DNA from 2 places in the Kluyvera sp. CHPC 1.2972 genome. Region 1 is predicted to be linked to the other one. Evidence: predicted binding sites of a transcription regulator. Region 1 holds the regulator's gene; the other holds the start of a gene.
What was found. Region 1 encodes PurR, which represses purine synthesis genes. Its sites were predicted from a motif close to CANGCAAACGTTTGCNTG; they were not measured.
Positions count from the first base shown of each region.

Region 1 (15,670 bases):
TACGGAACGTCGTAACCTAATGCCGCTTTACGAATGCGGAACCATTGCTGACGCGTCATATCCAGAGATTGCGCGACAATGGCCGAGCGTACACGTTCGATTTTGCCGGAGCCAATAATCGGCAGCGGCTGTGACGGTAAACGCATCACCCACGCATACACCACCTGTTCAATGCTACCCGCGTTCAGCTCGTTCGCCACCTTCGCCAGTTCATCGCGCAGCGGCTGGAATTCGTCGTCATTAAACAGGCGACCACCGCCGAGGCAGGACCAGGCCATCGGGCGAATACGCAGTTGCTGTAGCTGATCCAGCGTGCCGTCAAGAATGGCCGGCTGGTGAATTGGCGAGATCTCAACCTGGTTGGTGGCAAGGGTAAACGGCAGACGAGACTGCAGCAGCGCAAACTGCGCTGGGGTAAAGTTGGAGACGCCGAAGTGGCGCACTTTTCCACTTTGATGCAGCGCAGTAAACGCCTGCGCCACTTCATCGGCATCCATCAAAGGATCCGGACGGTGGATCAGCAGCAGATCCAGCACGTCGGTAGCCAGGTTGCGCAGCGACTGCTCGGCGCTATGAATAATGTGGTTGCGGTCGGTAATATAGTGACCCAGCGCGTGTTCCGGCTTCGCCGTAGTCGCGATCCCGCACTTGGTGACAATTTCCATTCTTTCACGCATGTGTGGCGCCAGCTTCAGCGCTTCACCGAACGCAGCTTCACACGCGTAGCCACCGTAAATATCGGCGTGGTCAACGGTTGTCACCCCAAGATCGAGATGCTCTTCAATAAAGCTCACCAGCTGACGCGGCGTCATGTTCCAGTCCATCAGACGCCAGTAGCCCATCACGAAACGGGAAAATTCTGGCCCTTGTGGTGCCAGGGTAATACGTTGAACCATAACCACTTCCTCAACAAAAAAAGTTGGAATGAGTATACGCACTTTTGCGCTTAAAACAGTGAGGGCTGCTGAGGATCTTCAGTATTCGTCGCTTTACCCGCGCGTAATTTACGCAGCAGACGCTGGCGACAAAGCCGCAGCACCTCCTGTTTTTGCGCATCGTTCATACTTTGCCAGTTGAAGCGTTCGTCACGGCTGCGAAAACAGCCGCGGCAAAACCCGCGCTCATCCGACTGACAAATTCCCCGGCACGGACTTTGAACCGGGAAAAACTCCAGTTGCTCCGCCACGTTAGCCCCCTTTTACCTCGTCATACTTTCATTGAAGACGTTTAATCTCCGGGGCGCAACTTTTCTCCCACATTGTGCGGACGAACCAGCATTGTCAAAAATTCATTTGCATTAGACCAATCGGTCTATTACAGTGCATCGCATGAGCAAATTGATTGAACATGATACCCGTGAACACATTCTGGCTACCGGCGAGCGTCTTTGTATGCACCGGGGGTTTACCGGAATGGGACTTAGCGAACTCCTGAAGACGGCGGAAGTGCCGAAGGGGTCGTTCTATCACTATTTCCGTTCAAAAGAGGCGTTTGGCGTCGCGATGCTGGAACGGCACTTTGCCGATTATCACCAGCGCCTGGTGCAGCATTTTACCCAGGGCGCGGGCAACTACCGTGACCGCCTGCTGGACTATTACCAGCACACGCTCACCCAGTTTTGCCAGCAGGGGCTTATCAGCGGTTGTCTGACCGTGAAACTCTCTGCCGAAGTGTGCGATCTTTCCGAAGATATGCGCACGGAAATGAATAAAGGTGCCAGCCAGATTATGGTTCTGCTGGCGCAAGCGCTGGAAAATGGCCGCCGTGAAGGCTGCCTGACCTTTAGCGGCGAAGCCGAAGCCACGGCGCAGGTACTCTACTCGCTGTGGTTGGGCGCAAATCTGCAGGCGAAAATGGCCCGCAGTTCAACGCCGCTTGAAAGCGCGCTGACGCACGTCAGGAATCTGATTGCCGCGCCGGACTAATCCCGGCGTTTTTATTTCGTTAATCACTAGACGACCGGTCTACTCAGGAGTCACCATGTCGCAAGAAAAACTGTTTACCCCACTGAAAGTGGGTGCGGTTACTGCCCCGAACCGCGTGTTTATGGCCCCGCTGACGCGTCTGCGCAGCATCGTTCCGGGTGACATTCCTACCCCGCTGATGGCCGAATACTACCGCCAACGTGCCAGCTCCGGTCTTATCATCTCCGAAGCGACCCAGATTTCCGCTCAGGCGAAAGGCTACCAGGGAGCTCCTGGCCTGCACAGCCCTGAACAGATTGCCGCATGGCAGAAAATCACCGCTGGCGTTCACGCAGAAGATGGTCGAATTGCCGTTCAGCTGTGGCACACCGGGCGTATCTCCCACTCCAGCCTGCAGCCAAACGGTGAAGCACCGGTTGCCCCTTCCGCGCTGAGCGCCAATACCCGAACTTCACTGCGCGATGAGAACGGTCACGCCACTCGCGTTGACACTTCTATGCCACGTGCGCTGGAAACGGAAGAGATCCCTGGCATCGTCAACGATTTCCGTCAGGCGATCGCTAACGCCCGTGAAGCTGGCTTTGACCTGGTTGAACTGCACTCCGCGCACGGCTATCTGCTGCACCAGTTCCTGTCGCCATCCTCTAACCATCGTACCGACCAGTACGGCGGCAGCGTCGAAAATCGTGCGCGTCTGGTGCTGGAAGTGGTTGATGCTGGGATCAAAGAATGGGGCGCAGACCGTATCGGTATCCGCGTGTCACCAATTGGGACTTTCCAGAACGTCGACAACGGCCCGAACGAAGAAGCGGATGCGCTCTACTTAATTGAAGAGCTGGGTAAACGCGGTATCGCCTACCTGCACATGTCTGAACCAGACTGGGCCGGTGGTCAGCCATACAGCGAAGCCTTCCGCGAAAAAGTACGTGCCCGTTTCCACGGCCCGATTATCGGTGCTGGCGCCTACACCCCGGAAAAAGCGGAAGCCCTGATTGAGAAAGGCTTAATTGATGCCGTGGCTTTTGGTCGCGACTACATCGCCAACCCGGATCTGGTCGCTCGTCTGCAGCATAAAGCCGAACTGAACCCGCAGCGTCCGGAAAGTTTCTATGGCGGCGGCGCGGAAGGTTACACCGACTACCCTGCTCTGTAATCCCACGTTGATTGATAGCGGCGGCCTTCCGCCGCTATACTAGCCAGATTATTCATAAGTAAGGACGAGGGATAACATGCGTTTACTGCATACCATGCTGCGCGTCGGCGACCTGCAACGCTCCATTGATTTCTACACCAAAGTGCTGGGCATGAAGCTGCTGCGCACCAGCGAAAACACCGAATATAAATACTCTCTGGCTTTCGTCGGCTACGGCGAAGAGAGCGATGAAGCGGTGATTGAGCTGACCTACAACTGGGGCGTGGATAACTATGAGCTGGGCACCGCCTACGGCCATATCGCCCTGAGCGTGGACAACGCCGCAGAAGCCTGTGACCGCATTCGCCAGAACGGCGGCAACGTCACTCGTGAAGCAGGCCCGGTTAAAGGCGGCACCACGGTGATCGCGTTTGTTGAAGACCCGGACGGCTATAAAATCGAACTGATCGAAGAGAAAGATGCCGGCAAAGGCCTTGGCAACTAACTCCTCCACGGGTGCCTAAGGCGCCCGTTTTTTTACCCCGCCTTTCCAAGCCGCGGCAAAATTTGCCATAATGCGCGCTACTTTTTCTAAGTGAAGAGATTCTGATGTCCGACAATGTGCAACTTAATGGTCTATGCGACCGTTTTCGTGGGTTTTATCCGGTAGTGATTGATGTGGAAACTGCGGGATTCAATGCCAAAACGGATGCCCTGCTCGAAATAGCGGCAATTACGTTGAAAATGGATGAGCAAGGCTGGCTGATGCCGGACACGACGTTGCATTTCCACGTTGAACCTTTTGAAGGCGCTAACCTCGAGCCGGAAGCGCTGGCGTTCAACGGTATCGACCCGAACAACCCGCTGCGCGGCGCGGTCAGCGAGTACGACGCGCTGCATGCCATCTTTAAGATGGTGCGCAAGGGCATGAAAGACAGCGACTGCAATCGCGCCATTATGGTGGCGCATAACGCCACCTTCGACCACAGCTTTATGATGGCTGCCGCCGATCGCGCTTCGCTCAAACGTAACCCGTTCCACCCGTTCGTGACCTTCGACACCGCCGCACTGAGCGGGCTAGCACTGGGGCAAACCGTGCTGTCAAAAGCCTGTACCGCGGCGGGCATGGATTTCGACAGCAGCCAGGCGCACTCGGCGCTGTACGACACCGAACAGACTGCCATTCTGTTCTGCGAAATCGTCAACCGCTGGAAACGTCTCGGCGGCTGGCCGCTGCCGATAGCGGCCGAAGAATAGCAGCATAAAAAAAGCGACCTGAAGGTCGCTTTTTTGCTTCTGTGCCCGCTATCCGGGCGAACCGATTATTCTGCTTTCGGTTCTTCAGCGTATTTCGCCGCGGTCTCTTTAATCAGAGGCTGCAGCTCACCGCGCTGATACATTTCAATGATGATGTCGCAGCCGCCAACCAGTTCGCCGTCAACCCACAGTTGTGGGAAAGTCGGCCAGTTCGCATATTTCGGCAGTTCGGCGCGGATGTCCGGGTTCTGCAGGATGTCGACATAAGCAAAGCGCTCACCGCAGGCAGACAGTGCCTGAACGGCCTGGGCAGAGAAACCGCAGCTAGGCAGTTTCGGGGAACCTTTCATGTACAGCAGGATTGGGTTCTCAGCGATCTGGCGCTGAATTTTTTCAATTGTCTCGCTCATTATCTTGCTTCCTCAAACTTCTTTTTACGGCAGTAGTCTGACATTGTAACGTTTCAGAGCCTGAACAGAAAATAACATTTTGTTCACGCATTACTATTTTATCGTCTGAACCGTTAAGTTGCTTTATAAATATGAGTTTATCGGCAGCAGCGGAAAAATCTTGCTCATTTTTTGACTCATGATGTATCAAATGATGTTTTTTTTTGCAGTTGCTAACGAAACAGGGTTTTAGACATAAAAACACTATTAACAATTCGTGTTTTTATGGATTAGAATCGTTGGGTTTTGTAAACCATACCCAGGCAAGGACATTTAGCCTGCATCTTACTCAGAGGGTTGTTCAGTGGCGCAGATAAAAAAATGGTCGTTCACGCTCTGTGCATTGCTGTTTACATCGTTATCCTTCACGCCGTTGGCGCATGCTACAGGGCATGCCAAAACCCCAACGGCGCAAAAGTCGCTTCCTGTAAAAAGCAGTGAACGCAAGAAAAAGAACGCGGACAATAAATCTAACACTAAGAAAAAATCCACTCCGGTTGCCGCTAAGAAGAAAACCACGCCAGCCGTAGCGAAAAAAGTTGCTCCAGCCTCCAGCAAATCGAAAACAGCCTCCGCTAAAACCCACGCGAAAAGCAGCGCGGTCAAAACCGCCAACGTCACCACGACCTGTAAAGTTCGCAAAGGGTACAAGAAACGCTGTACCACCGCTCCTGTAGAAACCCAACCCACGACCATCGCCGCCGCGCACAAAGTTCGCGTGCAGAAAGTACAGAAAACCGCGATGAATAAGCTGATGGGTCAGTTAGGCAAGCCGTATCGCTGGGGTGGCAACTCCCCACGCACCGGCTTCGACTGCAGCGGTTTGGTCTATTACGCTTATAAAGATCTGGTCAACATCCGCATTCCACGTACTGCCAACGAAATGTATCACCTGCGCGATGCGCGTCCGGTTGAACGTGGCGAACTGGAAAGCGGCGATCTGGTATTCTTCCGCACCCAGGGCCGCGGTACAGCCGATCACGTTGGCGTGTACGTCGGGAACGGCAAATTTATTCAGTCCCCGCGTACCGGTCAGGACATCCAGATAACCTCGCTGAGCGAAGATTACTGGGTCCGCCACTATGTCGGCGCCCGTCGCGTTGTAACACCAAAGACAATTCGTTAATCACTTACCCCGTTTGTTAATAAACGGGGTAAGCTTATCTTTTATCTCACCTTTTAATTTGCTACTCTATCCCTACTCAGTACATGGTTATTGAGTGTACAAATATAATAAAGGAGAGTAGCAATGTCGTTCGAATTACCTGCATTACCGTATGCCAAAGACGCTCTTGTTCCACACATTTCCGTGGAAACGCTGGAGTATCATTACGGCAAACACCACCAGACCTACGTCACCAACCTGAACAACCTGATCAAAGGTACGGCGTTTGAAGGCAAAACGCTGGAAGAGATCGTCCGTACCTCTGAAGGCGGCGTGTTCAACAACGCAGCGCAGGTCTGGAACCACACCTTCTATTGGAACTGCCTGGCACCTAACGCCGGTGGCGAACCAACCGGTGCCGTCGCTGATGCGATCGCTAAATCCTTTGGCTCCTTCGCTGAATTCAAAGCACAGTTCACCGACGCCGCAGTGAAAAACTTCGGCGCAGGCTGGACCTGGCTTGTGAAGAAGGCGGATGGTTCCCTGGCTATCGTTTCAACGTCTAACGCGGCAACCCCGTTGACCACCGACGCGAAGCCACTGCTGACCGTTGACGTGTGGGAACACGCTTACTACATCGACTACCGCAATGCGCGTCCAAACTATCTGGAGCACTTCTGGGCTCTGGTGAACTGGGCGTTTGTGGCTGAGAATCTGGCAGCGTAAGCAAAAAATAACCCGGCATCGCCACGCTCCGCCGGGTTATCTCGTATCACGCAGAAGGTCTCCCTTCTGCGTTTTTGTTTTTATTGGCTGGCCAGCGCCTCTTCACCGCGTGAACGACCGCTCAGGAATACCACCAGCAGCGCCAGCGCGGCAACAATCGCCCCCATCACCGGTACAAAGCTGTAACCCAGACCACCGGAGATCACTGCTCCGCCCGCGACCGCCCCCAGTGCGTTACCCAGATTGAACGCCCCGATATTCACCGAGGAAGAAAGACCCGGTGCTTCGTGAGCCACGCGCATCACGCGCATTTGCAGCGGTGGCACCACCGCGAAGGTTGCCGCACCCCACACCACCATACTGAAGGCCGCGCCTACCTGCGTTTGCGCAAGGAACGGAATCGCCAGCATAATTGCCATCAGCAGCAACAGGAAGCCTTTCAGCGTACCGCTCACCGAACGGTCAGCAAATTTGCCGCCGAGGTAGTTACCGATGGAGAAGCCCACGCCAATCAGCACCAGCATCAGCGTAATAAACGCTGGCGTGGCGTGAGTTATCGTACGCAACACCGGTGAAATATAGGTATAGAGCGTAAACATCGCCCCTGCGCCCAGTACAGTGGTCAGCAGCGCCGACAGCACCTGCGGACGTACCAGCACCGACAACTCGCGCTTCACGTCCGGCTTTTCACCCGCCCCGCCCTTCGGCAGAGAGAACCACAGCCCCAGAATAGCAATAATGCCGAGGCCTGCCGTTGCCAGGAATGACATCCGCCAGCCGATGGTTTCGCCAAGCCAGGTTGCCGCTGGAACGCCACCAATATTGGCAATCGTCAACCCCATAAACATGGTCGCCACGGCGCTGGCCTGTTTATGCTTCGGTACCACGCTGGCGGCAACAACGGAACCGAGGCCGAAGAATGCACCGTGGTTAAGGCTGGTGATAATGCGCGACAGCATCAGCGTGGTGTAGTCCGGCGCCATCGCCGACAGTACGTTGCCGAGGGTAAAAATCGCCATCAGGAAGATCAAGGCGTTACGGCGAGCACGATGTGAAAGGAGCAGCGTCATCAGCGGTGCGCCAACCATCACCCCTACGGCATAGGCGCTAATGAGCATCCCGGCAGCGGGAATGGAGACGTCTACGCCCTTAGCGATGACCGGCAGGAGCCCCATTGGCGAGAATTCGGTGGTCCCGATGCCAAAGGCCCCAATGGCTAACGCCAGTAAGGGAAAGTTAATTTTCATGCAAATGCTCCGGTTGGCCGCACGACAGACGCGGCATGTCGATAATGGGCAAAAGCATGACATCAATCACATAAAAACAGAAGTGTACAAAACAGCAAAAGATTATTGCTAAACGGGTAACAATCAGACAGGAGGGAGCGGACGCCCCCTCGCAGAGGAATTAATGCAGTACAGCAGTCAAACTTGCGGCAACAATCAGCGCAAGGGTAATGACGGTGGTGGTGAGTGACATCTTAAGTTCGGTACTCATCAACTTTTCTCCTTTTTATCGCTACAGCAAAACTGTGCTAACGCATTTTTGCACAGTATTGCGCAAAAATCTTCACAGATTTAGCAGGATGTTGGTTTTTACTCTTCCACTTTGCGTCAGGATAAGTCAAAATTCGACGCTTATTTATAAGCGTACCGGCCATTGACCCCCTCCTGTCGTCCTGTATCGTTTTCCCGGCGAATCGCAATCCACAAAATTGCGTCAGGGTGTGTGAAGGCAAACGTTTTCCTTTCGATTTTATCAGGGGCAGGCCAGGGTCTGGAGTGAGATGGAATGGCAACTATTAAAGATGTAGCGAAGCGCGCAAACGTTTCCACTACAACCGTATCACATGTAATTAACAAAACGCGTTTTGTCGCCGAGGAGACGCGTGAAGCCGTCTGGGCGGCGATCAAAGAGTTGCACTACTCTCCGAGCGCCGTTGCCCGTAGCCTGAAGGTGAACCACACCAAATCGATTGGTTTGCTAGCGACCAGCAGCGAAGCGGCCTACTTTGCCGAAATTATCGAAGCCGTTGAGAAAAACTGCTTTGAGAAGGGCTATACCCTGATTCTGGGCAACGCCTGGAACAACCTGGAAAAACAGCGCGCCTACCTGTCGATGATGGCGCAAAAGCGCGTGGATGGCCTGCTGGTCATGTGTTCCGAGTATCCGGAATCCCTACTGACGATGCTCGAAGAGTACCGTCACATCCCGATGGTGGTGATGGACTGGGGCGAGGCTAAAGCGGACTTCACCGACTCGGTCATCGATAACGCCTTTGAAGGCGGCTATACCGCAGGCCGTTACCTGATTGAGCGCGGTCATCGCGATATCGGCGTGATCCCAGGTCCACTGGAGCGTAACACCGGCGCGGGTCGTCTGGCGGGCTTTATGAAAGCGATGGAAGAAGCGCACATCAACGTCCCGAAGAACTGGATTGTACAGGGTGACTTTGAGCCTGAATCCGGTTATCGCGCAATGCAGCAGATCCTGTCGCAGCAGCCGCGCCCTACTGCTATCTTCTGCGGTGGCGACATCATGGCGATGGGCGCACTGTGCGCCGCAGATGAAATGGGTCTTCGCGTGCCGCAGGACATTTCGCTGATTGGTTATGATAACGTGCGCAACTCCCGTTTCTTCACCCCGGCGTTGACGACGATTCACCAGCCGAAAGATTCGCTCGGTGAAACGGCGTTTAACATGCTGATGGACCGTATCGTTAGCAAACGCGAGACCTCGCAGTCGATTGAGGTGCATCCGCGTCTTATCGAACGTCGTTCCGTGGCCGACGGTCCGTTCCGCGACTACCGCCGCTAAGCATTACCCACGGACACCCTACTCGGGTGTCCGCAGCCACTCTTCATTTAGCGTCTCGCTATCCCCCAGATATTCCAGCAGCCAGCTTAATGCCGGCGATGCTTCGCTTTGCTGCCAGGTCAGGCAACAGGCGGCATCCGGGAACGGGTTTTCAAGCTGTAGCGCCACCCACTCCCCATTTTCCAACCACGGTTGCGCCAGATGCCCCGGTACCATCGCCGCGCATAGTCCCGCCGAGATACAGGTTTCCGATGAAGCCCAGTCCGGCACCACCACACGCTTCTGGTTATCGAGTAGCCAGGTCGTCCGCTTCGGCAGCGAACGCGAAGTATCTTCGCGCACCAGCGACGGCCAGTTGCGCAACACATCATCGCTGAGCGGGCCCTCCATCTGCGCCAACGGATGGATACTCGCCACCACGCAGTGCCAGTTGAGCATCCCCATATCACGAAACGCGAAGCGGCCACCGACCGGAATCGCCTGAGTGGCACCAATCGCCAGCTCCACGCGGCCATCGGCCAATGCATCCCAGACGCCATTAAACACTTCCTGATAAACAATCAGCTCCACGTCGCTAAAGTGGCGATAGAAATCGACAATCAGCTGCCGGGTTCGCTGCGGTTTCACGATATTATCGACGGCAATCGCCAACTGCCCTCGCCAGCCGTTAGCAATTTTCTGGCACTGTTGGCGAGTGATCTGCATTTTTTTGATAACAGACCGCCCCTCCTTCAAAAACCATACGCCAGCGGGAGTAAGTTCAACGTCGCGATGGCGCCGTTCGAACAGGGGAACAGCCAGCCACTCTTCCAGCTGGCGTACCGTATAGCTCACCGCAGAAGGCACGCGGTGCAGTTCCTGCGCGGCGGCACTAAAACTACCGTTACGTGCCACCGCATCAACCACTTCCAGTGAATATTCAGACCACATTTTCTGCCTGCAAAATTTTTGAATGCATGACGCAAATATTAGCGTTTCACAAGCCGTTATGCACTCTCTACACTCAGCGGCATCGTTTATTCATGATAAAAAGGGCGAAATTAATGCAACCTGGGAAAGGATTTTTAGTCTGGCTCGCGGGGCTGAGCGTATTGGGTTTTCTGGCTACCGATATGTATCTCCCCGCCTTTGCTGCCATTCAGGAAGACCTGCAAACGCCGGCATCAGCCGTCAGCGCGAGTCTTAGCCTGTTTCTGGCCGGTTTTGCCGTCGCGCAGCTCCTCTGGGGGCCGCTGTCAGACCGCTATGGTCGTAAGCCGATTCTGCTGTCCGGGTTAACCATTTTCGCTATTGGCTGCATTGGCATGCTGTGGGTGCGCGATGGTACCACGCTGCTGGTCCTGCGTTTTGTACAGGCCGTCGGCGTCTGCGCCGCGGCGGTGACCTGGCAGGCAATGGTCACCGACTACTATCCAGCTCAGCGCACCAACCGCATTTTTGCCACTATCATGCCGCTGGTTGGCCTCTCTCCGGCACTCGCCCCGCTGCTGGGTAGCTGGCTGCTGGCGCACTTTGACTGGCAGGCCATCTTCGCAACCCTGTTTATCATCACCCTGGTGCTGATGCTCCCGGCGTTCCGCCTCAAGCCTGCGCACAAAAAAAATGCCACCAGCGAAGAAAAGCTGACCTTTATGCGCCTGCTGCGCAGTAAAGACTATCGCGGCAACGTGCTGATTTACGCCGCCTGCTCGGCGAGCTTCTTCGCCTGGCTGACCGGTTCACCGTTCATCCTGCATGAGATGGGCTACAGCCCGACGGTAATTGGCCTGAGCTATGTGCCGCAAACCATCGCCTTCCTGATTGGCGGCTACGGCTGTCGCGCCGCGCTGCAAAAATGGCGTGGTGCCCAGATGCTGCCGTGGCTGCTGGTTATTTACGCGCTGAGCGTGGTGGGTACCTGGGCCGTGGGTCTGGCAGAAAACGCCTCGTTGACCGCCCTGCTGATTCCGTTCTGCGTGATGGCTATTGCCAACGGCGCGATTTATCCGATCGTCGTCGCTCAGACGCTGAAGCCCTTCCCGCAGGCGACGGGCCGTGCTGCTGCATTACAAAACACCCTGCAGTTAGGACTCTGTTTCCTGGCAAGCCTTGCGGTATCCACGCTGATTGCCACGCCGCTGCTGACCACCACCAGCGTGATGCTGGTGACCGTGCTGCTCGCAGGCGTTGGCTACTGGATGCAGTTAGCCGCTCGTCGTGCTGAACGTGAAATGGAACACGCCACTTCCCACGCCTAAACATCACTCAGATCAATATCTCAGGAAATGATTAGGGCGCTAAGATTTTTAGTTGAATCAACAAACTTAGCGTCCTATACTGGATCCGCATCACATAAATAATATAGATTGAACTTATTAAGCGGGGGCAGGATAGCTTCCCGTTGAACCATGGATTGGTTTTCGGCAAGGGATTCTTCCCTTCCTCTGTGCTACGTCGGATAGCAGGCTCACGAATTTCGTGAGATTTCTCACAAACCCAAAAAAAGCGTCTACGCTGTTTTAAGGTTCTGATCATCAGGTCGGGATGGAGAAGCTATGAGCTCATCGTGTATAGAAGAAGTTAGTGTACCGGATGACGACTGGTATCGTATTGTCAGCGAGCTGCTAGGCCGCGCAGGCATTGAAGTAAACGGCAATGCTCCCTGCGATATACAAGTCAGAAATCCTCGGTTGTTTAAACGTGTTTTACAAGAAGGTTCGCTGGGCCTTGGCGAAAGTTATATGGACGGTTGGTGGGAATGCGATCGTCTGGATATCTTCTTCGACAAGGTGCTGCGCGCCGGATTAGAAACGCAACTCCCTCACAATATTAAAGACACGCTTCGCATTGCCGGCGCGCGTCTGTTTAATCTGCAAAGCCGTCGTCGTGCCTGGCAGGTCGGTAAAGAACATTACGACCTGGGTAACGATCTCTTCAGCCGCATGCTCGACCCCTATATGCAATACTCCTGCGGTTACTGGAAAGATGCCCAGACGCTGGAAGACGCGCAGCAGGCTAAGCTAGACCTTATCTGTCAGAAACTACAGTTAAAACCTGGAATGCGCGTGCTGGACATCGGCTGTGGCTGGGGTGGTCTGGCGGCGTTTATGGCCAAAAACTACGGCGTCACCGTCAAGGGCGTGACCATTTCAGCGGAACAGCAAAAAATGGCCCAGGCCCGCTGCGAGGGGCTGGACGTCGAGATACTGCTGCAGGATTACCGCGACCTTAACGACCAGTTTGACCGTATTGTTTCCGTCGGGATGTTCGAGCACGTTGGTCCGAAAAACTATGACACCTATTTTTCCGTCGTCGACAAAAATCTGAAACCCGACGGACTGTTTTTACTGCACACTATCGGCTCGAAGAAAACAGACAATAATGTCGATCCCTGGATCAACAAATACATCTTTCCGAATGGCTGTTTACCCTCAGTACGCCAGATTGCGCACGCCAGCGAACCTCATTTTGTGATGGAAGACTGGCACAACTTTGGCGCTGACTACGATACGACGTTGATGGCATGGCATGAACGCTTCCTCGAATGCTGGCCGGAAATCGCGGACAACTATTCTGAACGATTCAAACGCATGTTTAGCTACTATCTCAATGCCTGCGCGGGTGCTTTCCGCGCGCGAGATATTCAGCTCTGGCAGGTGATGTTCTCACGCGGCGTCGAGAGCGGTTTACGCGTCGCCCGCTAAAAACAAAAAAGCCCGGAGCAAAATGCCCGGGCTTTTTTATGCTTATTCCGCTGCAGCCTGCTGCGCTGCCGCTTCTTTTGCCGCCATCACGCGCTCAACGGTGTCCACTACCGCCTGCGTTTGCGGGTCGATTTCGATGTTCACGCGGTCGCCCAGGCGTTTTTTGCCAAGCGTGGTGCGCTCCAGCGTTTCCGGGATCAGGTGAACGCAGAAACGCGTAGCCGTCACTTCACCCACCGTCAGGCTGATACCGTCGATACCGATGAAACCTTTATACAGGACATACTTCATCAGCGTTGGGTCCTGGATTTTAAACCAGATCTGCTTATTGTTTTCGGAGGTCAGGATTTTAGACACTTCCGCCGTGGTCATAATATGACCCGACATTAAATGACCGCCAATCTCATCGCTGAACTTCGCCGCACGCTCAACGTTGACCAGGTCGCCCTCTTTCACCTCACCCAGATTGGTAATGCGCAGCGTCTCTTTCATCAGATCAAAACTGATCTGGTCGCCGTTAATTTCCGTGACCGTTAAGCAGCAGCCGTTGTGTGCAACCGATGCGCCCGTCTCAAGGCCAGCCAGCATGTGTTCCGGCAGCGCCACAACGTGGGTACGGAAGTTCGGTTTCTCATCAATGGACACGATTTTTGCCGTGCCCTGCACAATACCAGTGAACATGCAGTTAACTCCTGTTGATAATCATTACGGTACGTCTACCGATTCGTCTGCTACGCACAATAGCAGTTGAGAAAACAGGTTGCTACCTTCCCCGGCGCTCCACCTATTTTTTGACTAGATTAAAAGCAAATCCTCGCTACAATAATGGAGAAAATCCTCTATTTATTCTTCTTGCTGCCGGTTAAGGCGGCTTTTCTGTCTCCCGTACCCGGCGTACGGCGAGAATAAATAACAACAATACAGGTGTTCACGTGCAGAAGTACTTTAGTGAAGCGCGTCAGTTATTAGCGCTGGCTATCCCGGTTATCCTCGCGCAGGTTGCTCAAACCTCGATGGGCTTTGTCGACACGGTTATGGCGGGTGGCTACAGCGCCACCGACATGGCCGCCGTAGCCATCGGTACCTCTATCTGGCTGCCGGCGATCCTCTTTGGTCACGGCTTACTTCTGGCCCTCACTCCGGTGATTGCCCAGCTCAACGGCTCCGGTCGCCGCGACCGTATCGCACAGCAGGTTCGTCAGGGGTTCTGGCTGGCCGGACTCGTCTCCGTATTAATTATGGTCGTGCTATGGAACGCGGGGTATATCATCCGCTCAATGCATAACATCGACCCGGCGCTGGCGGATAAAGCGGTCGGCTACCTGCGCGCCCTGTTATGGGGGGCGCCGGGCTACCTGTGCTTCCAGGTGGCGCGTAACCAGTGTGAAGGGCTGGCGAAAACCAAGCCCGGCATGGTGATGGGCTTTATCGGCCTGCTGGTTAACATTCCGGTCAACTACATCTTTATTTACGGCCACTTCGGTATGCCAGAACTTGGTGGCGTGGGCTGCGGCGTCGCCACCGCCTCGGTCTACTGGGTGATGTTCTTCAGCATGTTCTACTACGTCCGCCATGCGGGTTCGATGCGAGACATCCGTAATAAAGAACGTTTTGCTCGCCCGGATACGGCCATCCTGAAACGTCTGGTTTCTCTGGGATTACCCATCGCGCTGGCGCTGTTCTTTGAAGTCACGCTGTTCGCCGTGGTGGCGCTGCTGGTCTCTCCGCTGGGGATCGTTGACGTTGCTGGACACCAGATTGCACTGAACTTTAGCTCGCTGATGTTCGTACTGCCAATGTCGTTGGCGGCAGCGGTGACCATCCGCGTGGGCTTCCGTCTTGGGCAGGGTTCTACGCCGGATGCGCAGGTTTCCGCGCGTACCGGGCTCGGCGTCGGCGTGTGCATGGCGATGTGTACGGCCATTTTTACCACCCTGATGCGTACGCACATCGCGCTGCTGTACAACGATAATCCGGAAGTGGTGACGCTTGCCGCCCAATTGATGTTGCTGGCGGCGCTGTATCAGATTTCTGACTCGGTGCAGGTTATCGGCAGCGGTATTCTGCGCGGTTATAAAGATACCCGCTCGATCTTCTTTATTACCTTTATCGCCTACTGGGTGCTGGGGCTTCCGTGCGGCTACGTGCTGGCGCTGACCGATATCGTGGTTCCGCGAATGGGTCCGGCGGGCTTCTGGTGGGGCTTTATTATTGGTCTGACGTCGGCGGCGGTGCTGATGATGCTGAGAATGCGTTTCCTGCAGCGTCAACCGGATGTGGTGATTCTTCAGCGCGCCTCGCGTTAATCATCCCGGCGACGTTTCGCCTGGCCGGGCTACACCTCAAACGTAGCCCGGACGAGGTGCAACGCACCGACTCCGGGAAGGCCCCGGAGTCGATTTACTTAGTGATGCAGCATCTCATCAACCACCTGTTTTTTGGTCAACTGATACGGATAATAGGTCGGCCAGTTATCCATTTCTGCCAACAGCGCGTCCTGAGACTGGTTTCCCATAAAAATGTGGAAATGGCTGGACTTACGCGGGCCAATAATATGGTCGCTGAACTGGACGAAC
Region 1 is NZ_JAPKIB010000003.1:49,115-64,784, forward strand. Features, by position in the region: gene V6944_RS06210 (aldo/keto reductase) at 1-896, opposite strand, end outside; gene V6944_RS06215 (DUF1289 domain-containing protein) at 947-1,186, opposite strand; gene V6944_RS06220 (TetR/AcrR family transcriptional regulator) at 1,329-1,925, shown strand; gene V6944_RS06225 (alkene reductase) at 1,981-3,078, shown strand; gene gloA (lactoylglutathione lyase) at 3,155-3,562, shown strand; gene rnt (ribonuclease T) at 3,667-4,314, shown strand; gene V6944_RS06240 (Grx4 family monothiol glutaredoxin) at 4,380-4,724, opposite strand; gene V6944_RS06245 (C40 family peptidase) at 5,068-5,889, shown strand; gene sodB (superoxide dismutase [Fe]) at 6,013-6,594, shown strand; gene V6944_RS06255 (MFS transporter) at 6,675-7,841, opposite strand; gene cydH (cytochrome bd-I oxidase subunit CydH) at 8,002-8,091, opposite strand; gene purR (HTH-type transcriptional repressor PurR) at 8,386-9,411, shown strand; gene punR (DNA-binding transcriptional activator PunR) at 9,430-10,341, opposite strand; gene punC (purine nucleoside transporter PunC) at 10,455-11,648, shown strand; gene cfa (cyclopropane fatty acyl phospholipid synthase) at 11,946-13,094, shown strand; gene V6944_RS06285 (riboflavin synthase subunit alpha) at 13,137-13,775, opposite strand; gene mdtK (MdtK family multidrug efflux MATE transporter) at 14,027-15,400, shown strand; gene zinT (metal-binding protein ZinT) at 15,499-15,670, opposite strand, start outside.

Region 2 (15,670 bases), on a different contig from region 1:
TTCGCCAAAGACGTTCAGTTCCAGGCCACGGTTACGCTGTTCGCCATCCATGCCGTAGTAACCGTCGCTATTCAGCACGCCTGAAGGTTTCTTAATTTCGAACAGCGCCAGAGAGCCACCCACGCGCTCGTAGTCAACCTTCACGCCCACTTCATCCTGCTTCGAGTGGGCAATGCCGATGCTCTGGCCGAAGTTTTTCGCCGTGCTTGGCGCATTACCGCCCGGCTGCAGCGCTTCGGTGTGGTTCGCGTAGAGCGACACCGACTCCCATGGCTTGTAGACCAGACCAAAGGTTGGCATCCAGCGGCTTTCGGTAAAGCGTGATGTTGTGGTTTCCAGCCCGGTCGCGTTGCTGTAGTTACGAATCACCACCTTATGGTTACGCGCTGCGGCGGTAAACAGCACCTTGTCATCAAAGAAGCCTAGCGTATCGCTGAACAGCCAGCCCTGAGTGCGGTTACGCGCTGTCGTCAGCGGGTCGTGGTAGTTGCCGCCCGTTGATGAGTAGTCCGGCATCACTACGCCGTTATTATCATAAATGTTAGTGGTCGGGTTATTCGCCGCTTTGGACATACGCCAGGCCGTGGCATCGCTACGCATCAGCGCGGAGTAACCGATATTCACTTTATGGGATACGACGCCGGTATCGAAATTACCGCGGATGCCGCCCATGCCGCTGAAGCTATCGATAATACGGTTGGTATCCAGACGGCCTACGGTGGCATCGCCATTCACATTGGTCAGTTTTGGCGTCGCGTAGATCCCTATTTCATGAGCATGCTGTGCGCCAAGACCGGCGTAGGTGGTCCAGTTATCGGTGAGATCGTATTCGGCTTTTACCATGCCAAATTCGTTTTCGATATCGCTGTAGCCCCATTTCTGGCCGGTAGTTTTGGTATTGCTCGGCACCGCAGGGATCTCGCTTATCGCAGCGAACCCAACGCCCATCTCACCGCCGTGGAAGGTCTTTTTCTGGTAGCCGAAATCAAGGGAGGACCGGAAGCGATCGCCGCGGTAGTCCAGCCCCAGAGAGGCGAGCGTCGTGCGACGTTTATCATTTTCGATGCGGGTTTCACCTTCACGATGCAGCACGTTCACGCGCGCGCCAAACTGGTTTTCATCACCAAAGCGGCGGCCGACATCGAGCGAGCCTCCAACCTGCGAATCACCGGTATAATCCACGCCAATACGCGTAGTCGGTATGTCTTCAGCGCGTTTAGGCTCAAGGTTAATCATCCCACCCACGCCGGAACTTGCCGCACCGTTCACCAGCGCGTTCGCCCCTTTAAAGACTTCAACACGTTCCAGCATCTGCGTGTCGACCACCTGACGCGGCACCACGCCTGACAGCCCGCCCATGGTCATATCATCACCGTCTAGCTTCAGGCCACGAATGCGGTAGGTTTCCGCAAAGTTACCGTAGCCTTGCACCGCCTGAACGCCCGCGTCGTTTTTGACCACGTCAGCAATGGTTTTAGCCTGTTGATCCTGCACCAGCTTCGAGGTGTAGCCGATGACGTTGAACGGCACGTCCATCGCCTTCTGCTCACCGAGCATCCCCAGGCGACCGCCGTGGGCAATTTGTCCATCAAGGTAAGCGGGTACCAGTTCTTCGCCACCGGCTTTGAAATCGCTACCGTCAACGCCCTGAACCACTATCGTTTCAGGCTGATTTTTCTGAGGTGTTTTAACGTCGGAGGTTGCAGCGTAGGCCGCAGGCAGCACGGTGCTTATCGCCAGTGCCAGCACGGAGAGTTTTGTTTTCATGAGAGCATCCCTTGGTATCGAATAAAAAATTCATTGTCGGTCCCAACGGGTTTCTCGCTTCTCACGCCTCAGAATCCCCCTGTGAAATACGCTCACCGATTACTGAGCCAGCCGGATAACAACAATGAATAAAAATGAGATCGAGAACTATACGCATTATCATGATGTGATCAAGTATCAATCAGTAGTAGCAACGGGAAATAACCACAAAATTTCATGTTGTTGTTAGCGGGCCAGCGCACAAAACAATATGCCGCCGCCGTGTGGCTTCATGCATAATTATTCCATCGCCCTCAGAGGACTCTTCCGTGCTGCTCAAAATTATCCTGGCTATGGTCGCCTTTGCCGCCAACTCTCTGCTTTGTCGGCTGGCGCTGAAGGGACTGCATATGGATGCGGTATCGTTTAGCAGCGTGCGCCTGCTGAGCGGGGCGATAGCGCTTTTTCTGCTGCTACAGCTCCCGGGGATTCGCCGCAAGCCTGAGTTCAACTGGCTTAATGCCGCGCTGCTGGCGACTTACGTGTTTGCCTTCTCGCTGGCCTATTTGTCGCTAACCACCGCCGCAGGGGCACTGCTGCTGTTCGGCACCGTACAGTGCGTAATGACCGGCTGGGGGCTGATGCGCGGCGAGCGGCTGACCGCGCTGAAAAGTCTCGGCATGTTATGGGCGATGGGCGGGCTGGCGCTGCTGCTGCTGCCCGGTGCGGGGCATCCTTCCGGCAGCGCGTCGCTGTTGATGATCCTGTCCGGCGCGGCGTGGGCCGTTTACTGCATTACCGGCAAGAGGGTACAGAATGCGGCAGCGGCCACTACCGGGAATTTCATGCTGGCGGTTCCAATGGCGCTGGCGGTGCTGCTGCTCAGTGGTTTTCACGTCCAGGCGGATGCCGTGGGGCTGATGCTGGCAGTGCTCTCCGGGGCGCTGATGTCCGGCGGGGCCTATCTGCTCTGGTATTCGCTATTGCCTCAGCTCAGCCCCACCACTGCCAGTACGCTGCAACTCAGCGTCCCCTGCCTTGCCGCTCTGGGCGGGCTGGTCTTTATGGGCGAAGCCATTGATATGCGCATGCTGTTGGCGATTGTTATCACCCTGTCCGGCATTGGCCTGGTGATTGTGGCGGATAGACGGCGGTAAACGACGTAGTTTAACCCGCTCGTGCGTTCACCTCCCGCCACAGCGCAGACAGCCGGGCGAGCGTGTCATCAATCAACATCCGCTTTTCGCTCCCCGGACGCCAGAGGGTCACCATGGTCTGGCTGATGCCTTCATTGCCCACCACCGTAGGGATCGTCGAAATATTTTTCCAACGCGCCGCCTCAAAATGGGTCGGTAAAAACCCCCATCCGCACCCGGCCTCCATCAGGCTACGCAGCATTTCAAGTTCGTTGGCCACAATGATATTGCCGGAGATTTGCAGCCGCCGCGCCATAGGCACATCGCTTGTGGAATGCATCACCACCTGCGGCGTTAAAGAGAGGTCAAGCAGTGAGCAGGGACGCGCAACATCGGCAAACAGCGACTCTGCGGCGTAAAAATCCATGTCGATGGCCCCGAGCGCACGCCACTCCATGTCGCTGCCGACGCTGTGGTTGTTGGCCTGAAAGAAGCCCAGATCGGCCTGCCCGCACGCCAGCGCTTTTTCACCTTCAGCGCGTGAAGTGCATCTCAGGCTCAGGCGGATCCCCCGCGCCGCCATTTGGGTAATTAACGCCTGCAAAAAACGGCGCGGCGTAAAGGGATCGTAGGCAACGCCCAGTTCCTGCACCTCCGTTGATGGCACCTGACGAGCAAACTGTTCAAACGCCCTGGCCTGACGCATCAGCAGGTGCGCCTGGCGATGAAGCTGTTCGCCTTCTGTCGTCAACTGCAACGATCGTCCCTGACGAACAAACAGCGGGTAGCCAAGGCCATCTTCCAGCAGATCGATAAGATCGCGAAGCGTAGTGCGATCTTTTCCCAGCTTCATCGCGGCCTTCATCAGGCTGCCCTGCTCTGCGACGGCGGTAAAGGCTTCAAGCTGAGAAAATGAGTAGGACAATGACGGCACGCTGGCTCCTTTTGCAGTACATGCGGGGGTTTTTCCCCCATTACGCGTTTTTTATTATAGTGCGGCGATTTTTATACTGCACCCCTCCCGTCACCCCGCCGGGACAACATGTCTATGGGTATAACTAAAATCGAGAACGCTATGAATAATAAACATAAATCCTTACCTGCAAAGTACTGTCTGCTGGCAAGCCTGGTCGCAGGAGCACTCCTCTCTTCTCCTGCCATGGCGGCCTGTGAAGGCACGGAGCTCACCGCCTGCCCGGCTCCTTTTGATACCACGCTGCCCGATACCAAAACCATGCTGACCTGGGATCAGGCCGAGCGCGTTATCGGTTTTCGTAACGACTACCGCAACTATCAGGGCGATGTTTTCCATCACGGGAAATCCGTGCCGTTAGTGGCGGCGGAAAAACCGCTGACGCAGGCGAGCTATCAGGTCAACGGCAAACAGTGGACGCTTCAGGACTACCTGAAACGCCAGAACGTCAGCGGCATGCTGGTGCTGAAGGACGGTAAAATTGCCTGGAAATACCTTGGCGCAGGCAACACCGACACCACGTTGTGGACCTCCCGTTCGGTCGGGAAATCGGTGGTATCTACGCTGGTAGGCGTGGCGTTAAAAGAGGGAAAAATTCACTCGATGGACGATCTGGTTACCCAGTATGAACCCGATCTGAAGGGCACCGCCTGGGACGGCGTGACGCTGAAACAGCTGATTCAGCATACCTCCGGCGTGGCATGGAATGAAGATTACGCCAACCCGCAGTCGGATTTCGCGAAACTCACGCAGTGTGAAGCACACGCGGGTACCTACGACTGCGTCCGCACGCTAGTCTCAGGCCTGAAACGCGCTCACCCGGCGGGTGAAGTCTGGTCTTACTCCTCCGGCGGCGCCTGGCTGCTGGGCGACGTGCTGGAGCGCGCGACGGGCATGACGCTTGCCGCTTACCTTGAGCAAAGCATCTGGCAGCCATACGGCATGGCGAGCGATGGCGTGTGGCACGCCTACAGCAAAAACCAGCATGATGTTGGCGCACACGGTTTTAACGCCACGCTGGAAGACTGGGGCCGCTTCGGCGAATTCGTGCTAAACAACGGCCGCCTGCCGAACGGTAAGCAGATTCTGCCGGAGCACTGGGTTGCTCAGTCGGCCGACTGGAATCAGGCGAAAAATTCTGTCTCCGTGGCGCATCCGCAGGGGCTTTATGGTTATCAGTGGTGGAATAACGAAGTGCCTGCCAACGCCAAAAACGTGGTGCCAGCACCTCAGGATTCGTTGAAAGGATCCATGTGGGCGCTGGGGATTTATGGCCAGATGATCATGGTCAACCGCGCGGAAAATCTGGTGATCGTCCAGTGGTCAACCTGGCCACAGGCGGAACCGTCGTTCAGCGCCCAGCCGCTGGAAGCCTCGCTGATGTTCAGCGCGATTGCGAAGGCATTGCATTAATCACCCGCGATACAGGGCGTTCGCCAACAGATGACCACGCCAGAGCCGCACTTTACGCTCTGGCGTTTTCAGGTCAGGCCTTCGGCTCTACCGCGATAAACATTTCGATATCCCAGTAGCCCTCTTCCGCCCCGTTATTGTGGTAAATCTCAAAGCAGGGCTTTGGTGCCCACTGATGGGTTTCGTCCTTCATGACGCTATCAAAGAACTGATACCAGGGCGTGGCGAAGTCGTGGTTGATAACGCGAGCCTGCGCGACGGCATACAGCCCACCCGCCACTTCCGCCAGCATCACCCCTTCGCTGTTGGCAGGGATAACGAAATCATCAGCCACCGACACTACGGTATCGCAGCGCAGCTTCTCAGCGGGCACTTCATCCGGGTTGTCATAATAGACGGCAAGCCACTCCTGAGCAGGAATTTGCTGGCCGTCGACCCACATCATCAGCTGCTCAAAACCCTGTTTGACCGTCTGCTCCCATGGGCCAACCATATGAAAACCGGCAATTTTACGTTGCTTAACCTGCTTAATCTCGTAGTCCATACTGCCTCCGCTAACATACTGTAATTTCATACAGTATAATTGACGTGTTTTGGTTTCGACAAACGAACAGTGAACATTATGTGAGCAGATTCGCACTCTTGCCAGGGGAAGAATGTAGGGGGAATTTCAGGAAAATGGTGCGCCCTGCAGGATTCGAACCTGCGGCCCACGACTTAGAAGGTCGTTGCTCTATCCAACTGAGCTAAGGGCGCACTGGGGAAGTCAAAACTTCATGGTGGGGTGAAACGCGTGGAATTATACGGTCACTGGCAGGTGAGTCAATCCATTTCCTTGCGAAACCTGCGCGTGATGAGGCAGTGAACAAAGAGCAGCCAACTATCGTTCAACTCTTCAACAAAATCACTTTCCGCGGAAAACTCGCAAACGATACCTGACAGCGAGGCTCGCATCTGACAAAATATGTCCATCCCCCCTTCGTTAATGACAGATGGAAAATTTTCCCTGATGGCAGCAAAGATTATTGACGGTAAAACGATTGCGCAGCAGGTGCGCTCTGAGGTTGCGGAAAAAGTGAAGGCCCGAGTTGCGGCCGGAAAACGCGCCCCTGGGCTTGCCGTTGTCCTGGTAGGCAGCAACCCTGCATCGCAAATTTATGTCGGCAGCAAGCGCAAAGCCTGCGAAGAGGTGGGTTTCGTCTCCCGCTCCTACGATCTGCCGGAAACCACATCAGAAGCCGAACTGCTGACGCTGATTGATACCCTGAACGCCGACAGCACCATCGACGGTATTCTGGTGCAGCTGCCGCTGCCTGCGGGCATCGATAACGTCAAAGTGCTGGAACGTATCGATCCGGACAAAGACGTGGACGGCTTCCACCCTTACAACGTTGGCCGCCTGTGCCAGCGCGCGCCGCGCCTGCGTCCATGCACCCCGCGCGGTATCGTCACGCTGCTAGAGCGCTATAACATCGATACCTACGGCCTGAACGCCGTGGTGATTGGCGCCTCCAACATCGTTGGTCGCCCGATGAGCATGGAGCTGCTGCTGGCTGGCTGCACCACCACCGTGACCCACCGCTTCACCAAAAACCTGCGCCATCACGTTGAGAACGCGGATCTGCTAATCGTCGCGGTCGGCAAGCCTGGTTTTATTCCAGGTGAGTGGATTAAAGAAGGAGCCATCGTCATTGATGTCGGGATTAATCGCCTCGAAAACGGTAAAGTAGTCGGCGATGTAGTGTTTGAAGATGCCGCCGCGCGCGCGTCTTACATCACCCCGGTACCGGGCGGCGTTGGTCCAATGACCGTCGCAACCCTGATTGAAAACACCTTACAGGCGTGTGAAGAGTATCACGACGTGGAGAAGGCATAAGATGGCAACATTTTCTTTGGGTAAGCATCCGCATGTGGAACTCTGTGACTTACTGAAACTGGAAGGCTGGACCGAAAGCGGCGCGCAGGCGAAAATCGCTATCGCCGACGGTCTGGTTAACGTTGACGGTGCGGTAGAAACCCGCAAGCGCTGCAAAATTGTGGCCGGTCAAACCGTCAGCTTTGAAGGTCAGAGCATCACCGTGACGGCGTAAGATACTGGCACAGTTGTAGGCCGGATAAGGCGTTATGCCGCATCCGGCAATCCGCACTGAATGGCCTGATGGCGTTTTGCTTATCAGGCCGACAAGACCCGCATCGCTGCACTGCGACGCCGGGCCTCATCCCTCCCCCATTTTCCCGTATTGCTCCCTGCAGTATATAGAGGATCCCGGCGTCGCTTGCGCTCGGCCGGGCTACGATGAGTGACTTATTTACGGCGCCAGGTGGTACCCTGCGGGCCATCTTCCAGCACGATGCCCATCTCGTTGAGACGGTCACGCGCGGCGTCGGCTGCCGCCCAGTCTTTGGCCTTACGCGCATCCAGACGCTGCTGGATTAACGCTTCAATTTCCGCCACTTCACCGTCATCAGCCTGCGCGCCGCTTTGCAGGAACGCTTCAGGCTCCTGTTCCAGCAGGCCCAGCACCGAGGAGAGCTTACGCATATGCGATGCCAGCGCGTTGGCGGCATGCATATCTTCGCTCTTCAGGCGGTTAACTTCGCGTGCCATATCAAACAGCGCGGAGTAGGCTTCCGGGGTGTTGAAGTCGTCGTCCATCGCTTCAATAAAGCGCGCTTCGAACGCTTCGCCGCCCGCTGGCGCGACGGATTTGTCGGTACCGCGCAGCGCGGTGTACAGACGTTCCAGCGCAGAACGTGCCTGCTTGAGGTTCTCTTCGCTGTAGTTCAGCTGGCTACGATAATGGCCGGACATCAGGAAGTAGCGCACGGTCTCGGCGTCGTAGTACTTCAGTACGTCGCGCACGGTAAAGAAGTTGCCCAGCGATTTAGACATTTTCTCGCGGTCCACCATCACCATGCCGGAGTGCATCCAGTAGTTCACGTACTCGCCATCGTGCGCACAGGTAGACTGCGCGATTTCGTTTTCATGGTGCGGGAACATCAGGTCCGAACCGCCGCCGTGAATATCGAAATGGTTGCCCAGCTGTTTGCAGTTCATGGCGGAACATTCGATGTGCCAGCCTGGACGGCCTTCGCCCCACGGGGATGGCCAGCTTGGCTCGCCCGCTTTGGACATTTTCCACAGTACGAAATCCATTGGGTCGCGCTTCACGTCAACCACGTCAACGCGAGCACCGGCCTGCAGTTGATCCAGATCCTGACGCGACAGCTTGCCGTAGTTCGGATCGGTCGGGACCGAGAACATCACGTCGCCGTTGTCCGCCACGTAGGCGTGACCTTTAGCAATCAGCTGCTCGGTGATTTCGATGATCTCGTGAATATGGTGCGTTGCGCGCGGTTCGTTGTCCGGGCGCAGAATATTCAGCGCGTCGAAGTCTTTGTGCATTTCGACGATCATGCGGTCGACCAGCGCGACAAAGCTCTCGCCATTTTCGTTAGCGCGTTTGATGATTTTATCGTCGATATCGGTGATGTTACGCACGTACTTCAGCTTGTAGCCAAGAAAACGCAGGTAACGTGCGACGACGTCAAAGGAGACAAAGGTGCGGCCGTGGCCGATATGACAGAGATCGTAAACGGTGATACCACACACGTACATGCCAACTTCTCCGGCATGAATGGGCTTAAATTCCTCTTTCTGGCGAGTCATTGTGTTGAAGATTTTTAGCATCGAGAATTCCATGTTTACGTGTGTGAGCCGGGCTTTCGCCTTAAACGGTATATTCTACCCATAATTCAACCCGGAAGCAGCACACAATGCAAGATGATCGCGCCGCCCGGTTATGCTATAACAGATGCCTATGTGCAGCCCACAGGCGGGCTGAAGCACCACTCTAAACGGAACAGGATGCAGAAATGGTTACTTTCCACACTAATCACGGCGACATCGTCATCAAAACCTTCGACGACAAAGCGCCGGAAACAGTTAAAAACTTCCTGGACTACTGCCGCGAAGGTTTCTACAACAACACGATCTTCCACCGTGTTATCAACGGTTTCATGATCCAGGGCGGCGGTTTTGAGCCAGGCATGAACCAGAAAACCACCAAAGAAGCTATCAAGAACGAAGCGAACAACGGTCTGAAAAACACCCGTGGTACGCTGGCAATGGCGCGTACTCAGGCTCCACACTCCGCCACCGCTCAGTTCTTCATCAACGTAGCAGACAACGACTTCCTGAACTTCTCTGGCGAAAGCCTGCAGGGTTGGGGCTACTGTGTCTTCGCCGAAGTGGTTGAAGGTATGGACGTGGTCGACAAAATCAAAGCGGTCTCTACCGGTCGCAGCGGTATGCATCAGGACGTTCCTAAAGAAGACGTTATCATCGAAAGCGTGACCGTCAGCGAGTAATTGGTGGCGACACTCTTTATTGCAGACCTTCATCTGCAAACAGAAGAACCGGCGATTACCGCCGGTTTTCTGCGTTTTTTAGGCGGCGAAGCCCGTCAGGCCGATGCGCTGTACATCTTAGGCGACCTGTTTGAAGCCTGGATTGGCGATGACGATCCGAACCCGCTGCACCGTGAAGTCGCTTCTGCCATCAAATCGCTGGTCGATGACGGCGTGCCCTGCTACTTCATCCACGGCAACCGTGATTTTCTGGTCGGTAAACGCTTTGCCCACGAGAGTGGTATGCAGCTGTTGCCCGAAGAGAAGGTGCTAGACCTCTACGGTCGTCGCATACTGATTATGCACGGCGACACCCTTTGCACAGACGACCCGGGCTACCTCGCCTTTCGCGCCAAAGTGCATACCCCGTGGATCCAGAAACTGTTCCTCGCCCTGCCGCTGTTTATCCGCCGCCGTATTGCCCAGAAGATGCGCAATGACAGCAAGGCCGCCAACAGCAGTAAATCAATGGACATCATGGACGTAAACCCGCAGGCCGTCGTCGACGTGATGGAGAAACATCACGTGCAGTGGTTGATTCACGGGCATACTCATCGTCCGGATATCCACGCTCTTGAGGCTAACGGCGACGCGGCATTTCGCGCGGTGCTCGGTGCCTGGCATACTGAAGGATCGATGATTCGCGTCACCAAAGAAGACGTTACGCTTATCACCTTCCCATTTTAATTTTTCCCCCTTATCCCCCTGTCGTGTGGCGACGCAACCGTTTTCCTCGCCCGTTTTCCGTGTTATTCTCTGTGGCCTCTAACGTCGTGTGCAGCACACCCACAGGAGTTTTAAGACGCATGTCTTCCCGCAATAATCCGGCACGTATCGCCATCGTGATGGGGTCCAAAAGCGACTGGGCTACCATGCAGTTCGCCACAGAAATCCTCGATATTCTGAACGTTCCTCACCATGTTGAAGTGGTTTCCGCCCACCGTACGCCCGATAAGCTGTTCAGCTTTGCCGAAACGGCAGAAGAGAACGGTTACCAGGTGATTATTGCCGGTGCCGGTGGTGCAGCGCATTTACCCGGAATGATTGCCGCCAAAACCCTGGTGCCGGTACTCGGCGTACCGGTGCAAAGCGCTGCATTAAGCGGCGTAGACAGCCTCTACTCCATCGTACAGATGCCGCGCGGTATTCCGGTAGGGACGCTGGCTATCGGTAAAGCCGGTGCTGCTAACGCCGCCCTGCTCGCCGCACAGATCCTGGCTCAGCACGACGCTGAACTGCACCAGCGCCTTGCCGACTGGCGCAAAGCGCAAACCGATGAAGTGCTGGATAACCCAGACCCACGAGGTGCGGCATGAAGCAGGTCTGCGTGCTGGGCAACGGTCAGCTAGGCCGCATGCTGCGTCAGGCCGGCGAGCCGCTGGGCATCGCCGTCTGGCCGGTAGGTTTGGAAGCTGATCCGGCCGCCGTGCCGTTTCAGCAAAGCGTGATCACCGCAGAGATTGAACGTTGGCCGGAAACCGCGCTGACCCGCGAACTGGCCGAGCACACCGCGTTTGTTAACCGCGACGTCTTCCCGATTATCGCCGACCGTCTGACGCAAAAGCAGCTGTTCGATAAACTCAATCTGGCAACTGCCCCGTGGCAACTGCTGGCAAGTGCCGACGAGTGGCCTGAAGTATTCGGTCGTCTGGGCGAGCTGGCTATCGTCAAGCGCCGCACCGGCGGCTACGATGGCCGCGGCCAGTGGCGTCTGCGTCAAGATGACACCGCGCAGCTGCCTGACGAGTGCTACGGTGAATGCATCGTTGAGCAGGGCATTAACTTCTCCGGTGAAGTGTCGCTGGTTGGCGCGCGCGGCCATGACGGCAGCACCGTGTTCTACCCGCTGACCCATAACCTGCACCAGGACGGTATTCTGCGCATGAGCGTCGCCTTCCCACAGGCGGACGCGCAGCAGCAGGCTCAGGCCGAAACCATGCTCGGCGCGATTATGCAGGAGCTGAACTACGTCGGCGTCATGGCAATGGAGTGTTTCATCACCCCGGCCGGATTGCTGATCAACGAGCTGGCCCCACGCGTGCACAACAGCGGTCACTGGACGCAGAATGGCGCATCCATCAGCCAGTTCGAGCTGCACCTGCGTGCGATTACCGACCTGCCGTTACCACCACCGGTGGTAAACAGCCCATCGGTAATGGTGAACCTGATTGGCACCGACCTGAACTATGACTGGCTGAAGCTGCCGCTGGTGCACCTGCACTGGTATGACAAAGAGGTGCGCGAGGGCCGTAAAGTGGGCCACCTGAACCTCAATGACAGCGATACCGGCCGCCTCAGCGCCACGCTGGAAGCGATGGTACCCCTGCTGCCGCCAGAGTATGCAAGCGGTATTGCCTGGGCGCAATCACGCCTGAATTAAGCCTTAAATGCCGGGGAAAGTAACTTATCCTTCCCCGGCCCCCTCTCTGAAGCGTAAAATCCCGCCATAACCGCATGACCCCCGATTTAAATAAGAAGGATTTCCCCATGAATAATGGGACGGATTACTGCGCGATTCTGCGCGCGGAAACGCCCATCATTGACGTGCGAGCCCCCGTTGAGTTTGCTCAGGGCGCGATGCCCGCCGCCGTCAATCTGCCGCTGATGAACGACGATGAGCGCGCTGCGGTCGGTACCTGCTATAAACGTCAGGGGCCCGAAGCCGCAATGGCGCTGGGGCATAAACTGGTCTCCGGGCAGACGCGCCAACAGCGTATTGACGCCTGGCTCGATGCCTGTCGCCGTGCGCCGCAGGGCTATCTGTGCTGTGCCCGCGGCGGCCAGCGCTCGCATATCACACAAAGCTGGATCAAAGAAAACGGTATTGATTACCCGTTGATCGTCGGCGGCTATAAGGCGCTACGTCAGGCGGCGATTCAGGCCACCGAGGAGCTGGTACGCCATCCGATCGTGCTGATCGGCGGTTGCACCGGTAACGGCAAAACGCCGCTGGTGCGCCAGCAGCCGTTGGGGATCGATCTTGAAGGGCTGGCTCACCACCGTGGCTCGTCGTTTGGTCGCACGCTGACGCCCCAATTTTCTCAGGCAACCTTTGAGAACCACCTGGCGACCGCGCTGCTGAAAGGCGCGTATCAGCGGGACAAGGTTCGCTGGGTGCTGGAAGATGAAGGTCACATGATTGGCGCTAACCACCTGCCGGAGTGCCTGCGCGATCGCATGGCTCAGTCGCCGATCGCGGTAGTGGAGGATCCGTTTGATCTGCGTCTTGAGCGTCTGCGCGAAGAGTACTTTGCCCATATGCATCACGACTTCACCGCCGCATTTGGCGAAGAGAAAGGCTGGGAGGAGTACAGCGCCTGGCTGCATCACGGCCTGTTCGCGATTCGTCGTCGCCTGGGGCTTCAGCGTTTTGCCGAATTGACCGCCACGCTCGACGCTTCGCTGACCGAGCAGAAGCGTACCGGCTCAACGGAGGTGCATTTTGCCTGGCTGGTGCCGTTGCTGGAGGAGTATTACGACCCGATGTACTGCTATCAGTTGGAGAAGAAGGCGGGCAAGATTGTGTTTCGGGGAACGTCGGAAGCGGTCACGCAGTGGTTGGCGGAAACACAAGAGTAGGTTTGGTGCTATTCCCGGCGGCGCTGCGCTTGGCCGGGCTACACGGTTTGCAATACCGGTAAAGGGCGGCAATTGCCGCCCTTTTTGACGATTAGAAATCGTAACGCAGACGAACCAGGTTCATATCACCCAGGTCATCGGTGCTGGAGGTGAACACGTGTTCGTAGTCAACACGGAAACCGTAATCCAGCTGGAAGCTGATACCCACGCCGTTGTCGATGCGCTGGTAGTTGCGACCATTCACGTATTCAATACGGTCACCCATGAAGTATGGCTGAACGGATTTAAGCGCGTACTGACCCACTGGGATTTTGTAGCCCGCGAAGTATTCCACGCCCCACGCATCGCCCGCGAAGTAATCATGTACGGAAGATTTTTTGGTGGTCATGAAGTTCTGGTACCAACCACCGCCAACGGAGAAGGTCCAGTTGTCCGGCGTCCAGCTCAGCGCGGTACCCAGGATGTTCTGATCGTAGGTTTTGCTTTCGCTGCTGTAGGTGGTGTTCATATCAGCACGGGTGTAGTTCCATGCCGTCCCCCAGCTCAGGTCGTCGGTGATATGGTAATCCACACCCAGTGAACCGCCGCCTTTACGTTTGTACAGCAGGCCGTTGTTCAGGTTCAGATCATCGCTGAAGAGATAAGAAGCATACAGGTCTACATCACCTACGGTTTTCTTATACTTCAGTGATTTACGAGTACGGTAAGAACCATCGTAGTCACCGTTGATACCGTTACCTGGTGCCTGACCAATCATGTCATAGTCCCAGATATCGGTTTTCGCACCGACCACATCGTAGTAGATGCTGTTCTGTTGACCGAAGGTCAGCGTACCCCAGGTATCGCTCTTCAGACCGGTGTAGAGCATACGGCGAGTGGTGTCGTTCGCGCCTTCAGCATAGTGGTTATCCCAGTCGAAGACCGCTGGAATGTTGACACCTAGCTCGTAGTAGCTGACCCAACTGATGTCATCAAATAGGTAGTAGTCAGCAGCGAAACGGAAACGGGTACCACCGTCAAAGCCATTACGTTTGTAAGAGCCTTTGTCGCCGTCGCCGGTCATCATGTTGAACTGCGGACGAATACTCCCGCCCACGGTGAAGTTCAGACGGCTCAGCGGGTTACCAGCCTGAGGATCCTGCTTAAGCAGGGTAATTTCAGCCTGGGATGCGAAAGACGTCAATGCCACTGCAGCGCCGATCGAGATCGCCAGCGCTTTCATTTTTATAGTCATTATTTTTCCTTGATAGATTACGTGCCATCTATTTGGCAAATAAATCTTATCGTTTATTAATAAATTGCACCTGACTGATTTTTAATGAAACGTGCGACTTAGCGCAGCAGAATTACCGAATGGTGCCCTAATGCGGGCATGTTGATGAAAGGATGAGCAATTTTGTGAGGACGGAGAGAAACCCGGCGGCGCTGCGCTTGGCCGGGCTACGGGCCATCAGTAGCCCGGCCAAGCGCAGCGCCGCCGGGAAAATAGCTAGCTGGAAAACTGGCGGAACAGCGCCCTGCCCTTCAGCAGACGCAGCCCTAACCCTCCACCGCACAGCGACAGTAACAACGCCCCGCACAACGGTAGCGCCACCCACAGCCGCCAGTCCGGTGACCATGGGAAATCAAACACTTTTGTTTGCAGCATCGCCAGCGCCGTTTCCGCGCCGATGGCCGCCACCAGACCGGAAATCGCCCCCAGCAGAGCAAACTCCGCCCATAACGTCAGGCGCAACAGAGACTTTCCGGCACCAAGGGTGCGATAGACCACCAGCTCCTGGTGACGCTGGCGCATGCCAACCTGAACCTGCGCCAATAGCAGCAGCACGCCGCAGGCGGTGACCAGCACCACCATCACCTCCAGCGCCCGGCTGACCTGCGCCAGCACCTGACCAACCTGTTTTAAGATAGCGCCAATATCCAGCAGGCTCACCGTCGGGAATTCACGGTTTAGCTGAGTCAGCAGCGTCGTACCGTGGTCCCAGCGGAAGCTGGTGAGCCAGCTCTGCGGCTGACCGTCCAGCGCGCCGTCCGGGAAGATAAAGAAGAAGTTCGGCCGCAGGCTTTCCCAATCCACCTTGCGAATGCTGCTCACCTTCGCCGTAAAGTCCTGAGTATCGCCGGTGAAGGTTACGCTATCGCCGAGGCCAATGTTCAGCCGCTGCGCCAGCCCTTCCTCAATAGAGACTTCCCCGGTTTTCGGCGGCCAGACGCCCGCTACCAGCGGGTTATGCTGCGGCCGTTGGTTTTGCCAGGTGAGGTTCAGCTCGCGGTTCAGCGATTCATCTTTATTACCTTCGGTGCTATGACCGTTGATCTGCGTGAGGCGCGCGCGGACGATCGGGTAAAACGCCGTCGGGATCACCTGATGCTCCGCCAGGAAGGTTTTCACCTCACTGACTTGTTCCGGGGC
Region 2 is NZ_JAPKIB010000007.1:20,805-36,474, reverse strand. Features, by position in the region: gene V6944_RS12970 (TonB-dependent receptor) at 1-1,767, opposite strand, end outside; gene V6944_RS12965 (DMT family transporter) at 2,076-2,903, shown strand; gene V6944_RS12960 (LysR family transcriptional regulator) at 2,914-3,816, opposite strand; gene V6944_RS12955 (serine hydrolase domain-containing protein) at 3,958-5,268, shown strand; gene sbmC (DNA gyrase inhibitor SbmC) at 5,342-5,812, opposite strand; tRNA gene V6944_RS12945 (tRNA-Arg) at 5,948-6,024, opposite strand; gene folD (bifunctional methylenetetrahydrofolate dehydrogenase/methenyltetrahydrofolate cyclohydrolase FolD) at 6,278-7,144, shown strand; gene ybcJ (ribosome-associated protein YbcJ) at 7,146-7,358, shown strand; gene cysS (cysteine--tRNA ligase) at 7,574-8,959, opposite strand; gene ppiB (peptidylprolyl isomerase B) at 9,145-9,639, shown strand; gene lpxH (UDP-2,3-diacylglucosamine diphosphatase) at 9,643-10,365, shown strand; gene purE (5-(carboxyamino)imidazole ribonucleotide mutase) at 10,485-10,994, shown strand; gene purK (5-(carboxyamino)imidazole ribonucleotide synthase) at 10,991-12,058, shown strand; gene mnmH (tRNA 2-selenouridine(34) synthase MnmH) at 12,166-13,257, shown strand; gene V6944_RS12900 (porin) at 13,349-14,491, opposite strand; gene ybbP (putative ABC transporter permease subunit YbbP) at 14,747-15,670, opposite strand, start outside.
Region 2: the regulator PurR is predicted to act here: its motif matches at 10,396-10,413, upstream of purE (5-(carboxyamino)imidazole ribonucleotide mutase).